2 regions of the Cryobacterium sp. M25 genome follow, and region 2 is predicted to be linked to the other one. Evidence: predicted binding sites of a transcription regulator. Region 2 holds the regulator's gene; the other holds the start of a gene.
The links. Region 2 encodes HspR, which represses chaperone genes until heat shock. Its sites were predicted from a motif close to AAGTTGAGTCNNNNNGACTCAACTT; they were not measured.
Positions count from the first base shown of each region.

Region 1: the regulator HspR is predicted to act here: its motif matches at 3,360-3,384, upstream of CXY81_RS05960 (ATP-dependent Clp protease ATP-binding subunit).

Region 1 is NZ_PJJU01000045.1:57,523-63,144, reverse strand. Features, by position in the region: gene CXY81_RS05970 (primary-amine oxidase) at 1-1,677, opposite strand, end outside; gene CXY81_RS05965 (aminobutyraldehyde dehydrogenase) at 1,761-3,191, opposite strand; gene CXY81_RS05960 (ATP-dependent Clp protease ATP-binding subunit) at 3,432-5,621, shown strand.
Region 2 is NZ_PJJU01000053.1:145,887-151,508, forward strand. Features, by position in the region: gene CXY81_RS10120 (MFS transporter) at 1-282, opposite strand, end outside; gene dnaK (molecular chaperone DnaK) at 470-2,338, shown strand; gene CXY81_RS10130 (nucleotide exchange factor GrpE) at 2,338-2,958, shown strand; gene CXY81_RS10135 (DnaJ C-terminal domain-containing protein) at 2,951-3,958, shown strand; gene CXY81_RS10140 (heat shock protein transcriptional repressor HspR) at 3,961-4,395, shown strand; gene CXY81_RS10145 (class I SAM-dependent methyltransferase) at 4,422-5,558, shown strand.

The DNA.
Region 1 (5,622 bases), on a different contig from region 2:
GACGAACTCGCCGCAGGGCCAGCGTTCGGACTCGTCGTTCGGGGTGACCCAGACCGTGTGCCCGATCACCTGGGCGCGTTGGAGGGCAGGCGCCGCCTGGTCGAAGAAGGACGGGATGGCTCCGCCGGGCACCAGCTTGTAGGACACGGGGGTGCCGAGGCCGTTGAGCGAGTTCTCGTTCACGACCTTCCAGGCCCGTTGGGTGTCCCAGTTGTAGTCGTCGAACCCCTCGGTCTCGATCGGGGTGTTCAGCTGGGTGATCGCGAGGCCAAGCGGGTTTGCGGCGCTGATCGGCTCGGCCTGCGTCTCGGTGCGGAACGCCGTGTTCTCGCGGCCGTCGACGTCGAGGTCCATCCGGGCCACGATGAAGTGCTGGTGGAACGGCGCGTAGGTGCGCGTGTCGACCAGGGTTCCGTTGGGGTGCGGCTGGCCCTCGTCGAGGTGCGTCACCACCATGATCCCGGTGGCGCGCACCTCGCATTCCATGTTGCCGTCCTGGTAGAAGCGCCAATAGACGAGGTACTCGTAGTTCGCGACCGTGACGTGGAAGGACACGACGAGCCGGCGCATCCGTCGCACCTCGGCACTGCCGTTGTGGTCGACGTGCTTCCAGAGCACCGCGTTGTCTTCCTCGTGGATGCAGAACGCGTTCGGGATGCTGTACGGCTCGCCCTTGCTGTTGTGCAGCACGGCATCGAGGTAGCGGATTTCGCCGAGGCAGTCGCAGCCGAGCTCGAGCGAGGTGGTCATGAAGCCGAGGCCCCACTCGCCGATGTCGAAGGCGGTGCGACGGAAATGGTCGACGCTGGGGTCGCGGTAGGGCACGACCATCTCCGCGAACGACAACCGGTTGGCGATGGGCCGCACCCGGCCGCCGTCCCGGTAGCCCACGGTGTGCAGGGTCATGCCCTCGCGGTAGTTGAAGCCCACCCGGAGCGACCAGTTCTGCCACTCGACCAGGTTGCCGTCGAGCGTGAAGCTCGGGCCGTCGGGCTGCCCGATGTCGAGCGGGGTGAGCGGCGGGCGCGGGCTTCGATCCCGGATGCGCCGGGGCACCAGGTGCGGCACGTATTCGCCCATTCCCGCCGGCGGTTCGACCGTGAACGAGTCCTCCACCTCGAGCAGTTCCATGGTGTTGACGTCGAGCACGAAGTGCAGGCCGCTGACCGGTCCCGCATAGGGGTTGGCGTCGGTGGACGCCCGGACCCAGACGTCTGACCAGCCCAGGCGGCGGCCGCGATACCGGTCGGGGATTACCGCGTCGCCGTAGGTCCAGGTGTCGATGAAGACCAGGTCGAGGTCGGTGATGCCCCGGCGGGCGAGAGCGGCGATCACGTCGGGGTGGGCGCGAAGGGCGGCGTCGGCTTCCTCCCACTCGTCGACGGTGAAGTTCGCCTGCATCCCCGGCACCGTTTCCCACTCGAGCAGGGCGTCGGTCGTGAGCGAGACGACGCTCACCCAGGTGGTGTTCTCGGCGCGGTGGAGCACGACCAGCCGCGCGCGTCGGTCGGGAACCGCGCTGGTGGCTGTGAACTCGGCGACGGCGCTCCGGGGCGGCTCGACCAGCTCGATCGAAGTGAACCGCCACCCGTCGGCGACGCCGCGCTCGCGGGCGAGGATGGCGACGGCGGAGGTGAACTCAGCGGCGGAGAGCGGGTCGAGCGGATGGAAAGTCATCGAGGGGCCTCTGTTCTCGTTGGCGGTGGTCGAGCCTGGCGGTGGTCGAGCCTGGCGGTGGTCGAGCCTGTCGAGACCCGTGTTTATTCCAGCGCGCTCATCACGTGCTTGATCCGGGTGTAGTCCTCGACGCCGTACATCGACAGGTCTTTGCCGTATCCGGACTGCTTGAAACCGCCGTGTGGCATCTCGGCGGTCAGCAGGAGGTGGGTGTTGATCCACACCGCGCCGAAGTCGAGGTCGCGGGAGACCCGCATGGCCGTGGCGTGGTCGAGGGTCCACACGCTGGAGGCGAGCGCGTAGTTGACATCGTTCGCGAGCGTGACCGCGTGCTCCTCCGACGTGAAGGGCTGCACCGTGATCACCGGGCCGAACGTTTCCTCCTGCACGATCGCATCCGTTTGGCGCACCTGCGTGACGACTGTGGGCTCGAAAAAGAAGCCCTCGGTGCCGACCTGGTGTCCGCCGGTGGCAATGACAGCGTGGTCGGGCAGGGCCGCGACCTTGCGCAAGACGTCGCCGAAATGGTTGACGTTGTTGAGCGGCCCGAAGTAGTTGTCGGCGTCGTCGGCCGACCCGGTAGTGCGGCTGCGGGCCTCGGCGACGAGTGCGTCGACGAACTCGTCATGGATGGACTCGTGCACGAGCACTCGCGTGATGGCCGTGCAGTCCTGCCCGGCGTTATAGAAGGAGAAGTCGGCGATGGCGGCGGCGGTCACGCTGACGTCGACGCCGGCGAAGACCAGGGCCGGCGCCTTGCCGCCGAGCTCGAGATGTGCCCGCTTGAGCGTCTTCGCGGCGCCGGCGGCGACGGCCATACCGGCCCGCACGCTGCCAGTGATCGAGACCAGGCCGGGTACCGGATGCTCGACGATCGCGGCCCCGGTGCCGCCGTTGCCGAGCACGATGTTCATCACGCCGTCGGGGAGGATGCCCTGGCTGATCCGGGCGAGTTCGAGGGTCGACTCCGGGGTGGTGTCGCTGGGCTTGAGCACGAGGGTGTTGCCGGCCGCCAGCGCGGGGCCGATCTTCCAGATGGCCATCAGGAAGGGGAAGTTCCACGGGGTGACCTGCCCGACCACGCCGATCGGTTCGCGGCGTACCCAGGAAGTCATGCCGGGCAGATATTCACCGGCGGACTTGCCCTCGAGCAGTCGGGCGGCACCGGCGAAGAAGCGGAGCTGATCGGCGCCGGCCGCGACCTCGTCAACGGCGATCGTGGCGCGAGGCTGGCCCGTGTTGCGGTGCTGGGCCTCCACGATGGCGTCGCTCTCGGCGTCGATCGCGTCGGCGAGGCGAAGCAGCGCGCGCTGCCGCTCGGCGGGAGTGGTGCGGCCCCAGGTGCCGAAGGCGGTCTTCGCGGCGGTCATCGCGTCGTCGACGTCGGCCGCGGTGGAGATCGGGGCCCGGGCAACCCGGCGTCCCGTTGTGGGATCGACGATGTCGAGCAGCTCGGTGCCGGAGGGAGTGACAAAGTGGCCGTTGATGAAGTTTTTAAGGGTGGGGGTGGCCACGGGTCTGATCCTCTGCGCTGAGTGTAGAAACGGGTCTTTTGTTCGGTAAGTATGGCATCCGACGGAGGAATTCGGATACCCGGACGAAAACTGGGTCGTGATGGGGCCGCCGTCATAGCACCGCCGAGTTGTCTCCGGACCGCTGGCGCGTTTTCTCGATGTCCCCTAAACTTGAGTCCAACAGGCTCAGCTTTTTGCCGACCTGCGGCGCGAGCGGCCGGCCCGAGAGAGGATCTTCCGATGCAAGCAGGTCAGCAACCGCCCCAGGAAGAAGCGAAGACGGCGTTGGAGCAGTACGGCGTCAACCTCACCGAGATCGCCCGGACCGGCAAGCTTGACCCGGTGATCGGGCGGGACGCGGAGATTCGGCGGGTCAGTCAGGTGCTCACCCGCCGCACCAAGAACAACCCGGTGCTGATCGGTGAACCCGGCGTGGGCAAGACCGCCGTTGTGGAGGGACTGGCCCAGCGCATCGTGGCCGGCGATGTGGCCGACTCCCTCAAGGGCAAGCAGCTGGTCTCCCTCGACCTGGCGGCCCTGGTGGCGGGGGCCAAGTACCGCGGCGAGTTCGAGGAGCGGCTCAAGGCCGTGCTCAAGGAAATCAACGACGCGCAGGGGCAGATCATTACCTTCGTCGACGAGCTGCACACCCTGATGGGTGCCGGCGGCGGCGAAGGGTCCGTGGCGGCCTCCAACATGCTCAAGCCCATGCTCGCCCGCGGCGAGCTGCGCCTGATCGGTGCGACCACTCTCAACGAGTACCGCGAATTCATCGAGAAGGATGCCGCCCTCGAGCGCCGGTTCCAACCGGTGCTGGTCGACGAGCCCAGTGCGGAAGACACCGTGGCCATCCTGCGCGGGCTCAAGGAGCGCTACGAGGCCCACCATAAGGTGTCGATCGCGGACTCGGCGCTGGTGGCCGCGGCCTCCCTCTCCAACCGGTACATCACCGCCCGCCAGCTGCCGGACAAGGCCATCGACCTGATCGACGAGGCGGCCAGCCGGCTGCGGATGGAGATCGACTCCGCTCCCGTGGAAATCGACGAACTGCGTCGCAGGGTGCAGAGGCTGGAGTTGGAAGAGCTCGCGCTGAAAAAAGAGAAGGACGACGCCTCTAAGGCTCGCCTGGGGAAGTTGCGTGCTGACCTTGCCGAATACACGGTGGCCCTTGCTGAACTGCAGGACCGCTGGGACAAGGAGCGTTCCTCGCTCAACCGGATCGGCGATCTGAGGAAGCGCTTGGTGAGCACCCGCAGCCAGGCCGAGGTGGCCGAGCGCGAGGGCAACCTGGAGAAGGCTTCCAGGCTGCTGTACGGCGACATCCCGGTGATCGAACGGGAACTCGCCGAAGCGGAGCAGACCGAGCAGGATGGGCCGCGGATGGTCGGTGACCAGGTCACCGCGGAGGACATCGCCGCCGTGGTCGCGATGTGGACCGGCATTCCGGTAGGGCGGCTGCTGCAGGGCGAGACGGAGAAGCTGCTGAACCTCGAGGGTGAGCTCGGGCACCGCCTGGTCGGGCAGAAGCAGGCCGTGCGCGCGGTCGCCGACGCCGTGCGCCGCAGCCGGGCCGGCATCTCCGACCCGGACCGGCCGACCGGTTCGTTCCTCTTCCTCGGGCCGACCGGCGTGGGCAAGACGGAGCTGGCGAAGGCGCTCGCCGAGTTCCTCTTCGACGACGAAAAGGCGATGGTGCGCATCGACATGAGCGAGTACGGGGAAAAGTTTTCCGTGTCCCGTCTGGTCGGGGCACCTCCCGGCTATATCGGCTACGAGCAGGGAGGGCAGCTGACCGAGGCCGTGCGCCGCCGCCCGTATTCGGTGATTTTGTTCGACGAGGTTGAGAAGGCTCATCCGGAGGTCTTCGATGTCTTGCTGCAGGTGCTCGACGACGGCCGGCTCACGGATGGCCAGGGCCGCACCGTGGACTTCCGCAACACGATCCTGGTGCTGACCTCGAACCTCGGGTCGGCGTTCCTGATCGACCCGGTGCTCAGCCGGGACGAGAAGGAGGTGGCCGTGCAGGCACTCGTGCGCAAGACGTTCAAGCCCGAGTTCGTCAACCGTCTCGACGACATCGTCGTGTTCGAATCGCTGTCGATGGCGGACCTCGGCCAGATCGTCGGGCTGCTCGTCGACCGGCTGGAGAAGCGGCTGATCGAGCGGCGGCTCGAGCTGGGCGTGACCCCGGATGCCCGCACGTGGCTGGCGGAACGCGGCTACGACCCGATCTACGGTGCGCGCCCGCTGAGGCGGCTGATGCAGACCGAGATCGACGACAGGTTGGCGACCGCGATCCTGTCGGGCGCCGTGCGGGACGGCGAGACGGTGCGGGTGGATCTGGCGCCGGACGGGGAATCGCTCAGCGTCGCATCCGCCCCGGTGCTGGTCGTGGACCCGGCCGACCTCGACGACGACGCGCTGCTGTAGC
Region 2 (5,622 bases):
CTTGCGCCGCCCGGAGGTGTCCGAGCGCTGTCCGGTGATCGGGGCCAGCACGGCTACCAGCAAGCCGGCGAAAGCGAGGGCCCAGCCGAGCTGGGCGGAAATGACGTCTTTGTCGCCGAACGAGCTGCCCGTGATGTAGACGGTGAAGACGAAGGTGGTGACCACCGCATTAAACGCGGCAGAGCCCCAGTCCCAGAAGCTCCAGGCCACTACGCGGCGTCTGCTCGTTTTGTCTGGCAGCTCCCGGGCATCCGTGCTGCCCTGCTCCGCGATCCCGGTCATGCGCTGAGGCTAGTGGATGCGGGGGGCCGGAGACCATCGATTGCACGAAATCTCAAAGTTGAGTCGTTCACGCTCAACTCTCAGGTGCGTGGCTTGACTTTAGATTTGGGACACTGGCACACTTGAGCCAGCACCACTCAACTCTGTGAAATCGAGCTGAGAACATACTTTAAAGGAGAACGCACACATGGCCCGTGCAGTAGGCATCGACCTCGGAACCACCAACTCTGTGGTGGCCGTCCTCGAAGGTGGAGAACCCACCGTCATCGCAAACGCCGAAGGCTTCCGGACCACACCGTCCGTCGTCGCCTTCACCAAAGACGGCGAGGTGCTGGTCGGCGAGACCGCCAAGCGCCAGGCCGTCACCAACGTCGACCGCACCATCGCGTCGGTCAAGCGCCACATGGGCACCGACTGGAATGTCGCCATCGACGACAAGAAGTTCACCCCGCAAGAAGTTTCGGCCCGCATCCTGGCCAAGCTCAAGCGCGATGCCGAGGCGTACCTGGGCGACAAGGTGACGGATGCCGTCATCACCGTTCCCGCGTACTTCAACGATGCCGAGCGCCAGGCCACCAAGGAGGCCGGCGAGATCTCCGGCCTTAACGTGCTGCGTATCATCAACGAGCCGACCGCGGCCGCACTTGCCTACGGCCTCGACCGTGGCAAGGAAGACGAGCTCATCCTGGTCTTCGACCTCGGCGGCGGAACCTTCGACGTCTCCCTCCTCGAGGTAGGCAAGGACGACGACTTCTCCACCATTCAGGTGCGGTCGACTGCCGGTGACAACCGCCTCGGCGGCGACGACTGGGATCAGCGCATCGTCGATCACCTGATCAAGAAGTTCAAGGAAACCACCGGCGTAGACGTCTCCAAGGACAAGATCGCCAAGCAGCGCCTCAAGGAAGCCGCCGAGCAGGCCAAGAAGGAACTCTCGAGCAGCATGTCGACGAGCATCCAGCTGCCGTACCTCTCCCTGACCGAGAATGGCCCGGCCAACCTCGACGAGACGCTTACCCGCGCCCAGTTCGAGAAGATGACCGAAGACCTGCTCGACCGCACGAAGAAGCCGTTCCAGGACGTCATCCGTGAAGCCGGGGTCAAGGTGGAAGATATCGCCCACGTCGTTCTCGTCGGTGGCTCCACCCGCATGCCCGCCGTGTACGAGCTCGTCAAGGCCGAGACCGGTGGCAAGGACCCGAACAAGGGCGTCAATCCGGACGAGGTCGTCGCCGTTGGCGCCGCACTGCAGGCCGGCGTGCTGAAGGGTGAGCGCAAAGATGTTCTGCTCATCGACGTCACCCCGCTGAGCCTCGGCATCGAGACCAAGGGCGGCATCATGACGCGCCTGATCGAGCGCAACACGGCCATCCCGACCAAGCGCAGCGAGACCTTCACCACAGCCGACGACAACCAGCCGTCCGTCGCGATCCAGGTCTTCCAAGGCGAGCGCGAGTTCACCCGCGACAACAAGAACCTCGGCACGTTCGAGCTGACCGGCATCGCGCCGGCCCCGCGCGGCATCCCGCAGGTTGAGGTTACCTTCGATCTCGACGCCAACGGCATCGTGCACGTGTCTGCCAAAGACAAGGGCACCGGCAAGGAACAGTCGATGACCATCACGGGCGGATCCTCGCTCGCGAAGGAAGACATCGAGCGCATGGTGCGCGAGGGCGAAGAGCACGCCGCCGAGGACAAGCGCCGTCGCGAGGCAGCCGAGACCCGCAACACGGCGGAGCAGCTCGCTTACTCGATCGAGAAGCTGATCAAGGAGAACGACGAGAAGCTGCCCGAGGACGTGAAGTCCGAGGTTCAGGCCGACGTCGACGCCCTCAAGGCCGCTCTCGTCGGCGACGACGATGCGGCCGTGAAGACGGCCTTCGACAAGCTCAACGAGAGCCAGGGCAAGCTCGGCGAGGCCATCTACAAGACCAGCCAGGCGGATGCCGCGGCCGGTGCCCCAACCGACTCCGAGCCGACCGCCGACGCGGCCGGCTCGGACGAAGACGTGGTTGACGCCGAGGTCGTCGACGACGAAGACGAGGTCAAGAAGTAATGGCAGACGACAACAAGCGTCCTGGCGACGAGCCGTTTGACGAGGGGGCATCCACTGAGGGTGCCCCCGGGGCCGACGCCGAGGCGGAAGCCGAAGGTGTGAGTGTCGAGGACATCGACGAGGTGTCCGCCGAGGGTATCGAAGAGGACGAGCTGACGGTCCAAGACATCCTGGATGCCGCCACGCGGGAAGTCGATGAGCTCACGAGCGAGCACCTGGCCGACCTCAAGCGGGTCACCGCGGAGTACGCCAACTACCGTCGCCGCACCGAGGCCAACCGCGAGGTCGAGCGTGAGCGCGTCACCGTGGATGTCGTCAAGGGCCTGATTCCCGTGCTCGACGATCTCGACCGCGCTGAGAAGCACGGCGACCTGGTCGAAGACTCGGCGTTCAGCACGATCGCCGCAAAACTGCGGGGGAGCGTCGAGCGCCTGGGCGTGAAGTCCTTTGGCACGGTCGGCGAACCGTTCGATCCGACCATCCACGAGGCGATCTTCCAGCTGCCCACCGCGGGCATCGAGTCGGAGACCGTCGGTGACGTGATCGAGACCGGCTACTTCCTCGGCTCGTCGCTCCTGCGCGTGGCCAAGGTCGTCGTGCAGGTACCGAGCGATGGCTAGCCAGGACTGGTTCGATAAGGACTTTTACAAGGTCCTGGGTGTGTCAAAGGACGTCACCCCGGCCGAGCTGAAGAAGGCCTATCGCAAGCTCGCCCGCAAGTACCACCCGGACTCCAATCCGGGCAACCCTGCGGCCGAGGCGACGTTCAAGGAGATCAGCGAGGCACACTCGGTGATCGGTGACCCTGCCCAACGCAAGGAATACGATGCTGTGCGCGCGATGGGCGGTGGGGCCCGCTTCACCGCCCCACGCCCCGGTGGCGGGCAGGCCGGAGGCTTCGACGATGTCTTCGGAGGCATGTTCGGTGGGGGCGCGCGGCAACAACAGCCCGGCTACTCCTATGAGCGGGGCGGTTTCGACGACCTCCTCGGCGGCATGTTCGGCCGCGGTCAGGGTGGCGGCGGTTTCGGTACCTCGAGCGGCGGGTTCCGCGGCTACGGCGGGCCGACTCGCGGCCGCGACGTGATCGCGTCGACAACGGTCGACTTCATCACGGCCACGCACGGTGACCAGATCACCCTGCAAACGCAGGATGGCCGCGCCATCAAGGTGAAGATCCCGGCCGGGGTGGCCGACGGGCAGAAGATCAAGCTCCGCGGCCAGGGGCAGCACAGCCCCGACGGCGGCGAGTCCGGCGACATCGTACTCACGGTGAACGTGCGCAAGCACCCGGTCTTCGAACGCGACGGGCTGAACCTGCGGGTCTCCGTGCCGGTCACGTTCGTCGAGGCCGCGCTCGGCGCCACTATCGAGGTGCCGACGTTGGGCGGAGCGCCGGTCAAACTGCGCATCGCCCCGGGCACCCCGAGCGGGCGCGTGCTGCGCGTCAAGGGGCGTGGCGTCGTGACGCCCAAGGGCACCGGGGACCTGCTGGCGGAGGTTCAGGTTGCCGTTCCGTCTCATCTGTCGAAGGACGCCGAGGAAAAACTCGCGGCCTTCGCGGAAGCACTGCCGAAGGAGAATCCGCGCGACGAACTCCTCGCGAAGGCGAGAGACTGACGGTGGACGAGAACACCCGGGTTTTCGTAATCTCGATGGCCGCCGAGCTTGCGGGCATGCACCCGCAAACGCTGCGCCAATACGATCGCCTGGGACTGGTGAGTCCCGACCGCACCCCCGGTCGGTCTCGCCGGTACTCGATGCGGGATGTGGCCAAGCTCCGCGAGATCGCGGAGCTCGGTGCCGAGGGTGTGAGCCTGGAAGGCATCCGTCGCATCATTGACCTCGAGGACCACGTGCGCACGCTCGAATCGCGGCTGCGCGAATTGGAGTCTGCGCTGGCCGATGAACTGCTCAACCGTCCGGGCCGCCGCGTCTTCGCGGCCGGCTCGGCCGGTGAGGTCATCTCGATGCGGGCCGGTACGCGCACGCGCCGGTCCAACCAGATCGTGATCTGGCGCCCCCTGGGTTCCCGCCCGATCGGCGACGAGAAGTAGCCGCACCTGCGGGCTAGCCTGAGGCAATGCCTGATTTTTCCTTTGACCGCCTGCGGCGTTTCCCCGACGTGGAAGCGGACAATCTCTTCGCCGTGGATGCGAGCGACCGCCTGATCCTCGACGAGGCGGCGGGCGTGCTGGCCGAGGCAGGATCCGGCGAGGTCGTGGTGATCGAGGACCGCTATGGCGCCCTCACCCTGGGCGCGGCCGCACTGGCCGGGGCCCGGGGAATCCGGGTGCACCAGGATGTCCTCTCCGGGGAGTTGGCCCTCGCCCTGAATGCGGCCGACGCCGGACTCGTCGATTCCTACCGCTCTTTCATCCTGGGTGAAGAACTGCTGGCGAACGCGCGGGTGGTACTGATCCAGCTGCCGCGCAGTCTGGCGGCGCTCGATGAGTTCGCCGACGCCATCCGTCGTTTCGCGGCACCGGATGTGGTGGTGATCGCCGGCGGACGCATCAAGCACATGACGCCGACCATGAACGCGGTGCTCCGCCGGCACTTCGGCGAGCTGCAGGTCTCGTCGGCCCGGCAGAAGTCGCGGGTACTCAGGGCAGCGGCCTCGATAGCCTCCGCAACTCAGCCGACGATGTCCACCTGGCCGAATTGTGTGGAGCACGCTGACCTGGGACTCACGATCTGCGCCCACGGGGCTGCGTTTGCCGGCGCGACCGTCGATATCGGGACGCGCTACCTGCTTGAGTTCCTTGATCGTATGAAAACGGATGCTCGGAGCGCCATCGACCTCGGCTGCGGCACCGGGGTGCTCGCCGCCACCCTCGCCCGACGCCGTCCCGCCCTGCGGGTGACCGCCACCGACCAGTCGGCCGCGGCCGTCGCCTCAGCGCGGGCCACCATGGTGGCCAATGCGCTTGCCGACCGGGTCACGGTCGTGCGGGATGACGCGCTCCAGAGCCAACCGGATGCCTCGGCCGAACTGATTGTGCTGAACCCGCCCTTTCACATCGGCTCGTCGGTCCATGCCGGCATAGCCCTGAAACTGTTCGAGGATGCCGGACGAGTGTTGCAGCCCGGTGGTGAACTGTGGAGTGTGTGGAACACCCACCTCGGTTATCGCCCCGCGCTGACGCGATTGGTCGGGCCGACACACCAGGTCGGTCGGAACGCCAAGTTCACCGTCACGGTCTCGACCGGACGCTGAGACGCGCCGGACCGCCGTGAGGCCCGCACCTGGGGGCTTGCGCCGGGGCGCCGGAGCCGACACG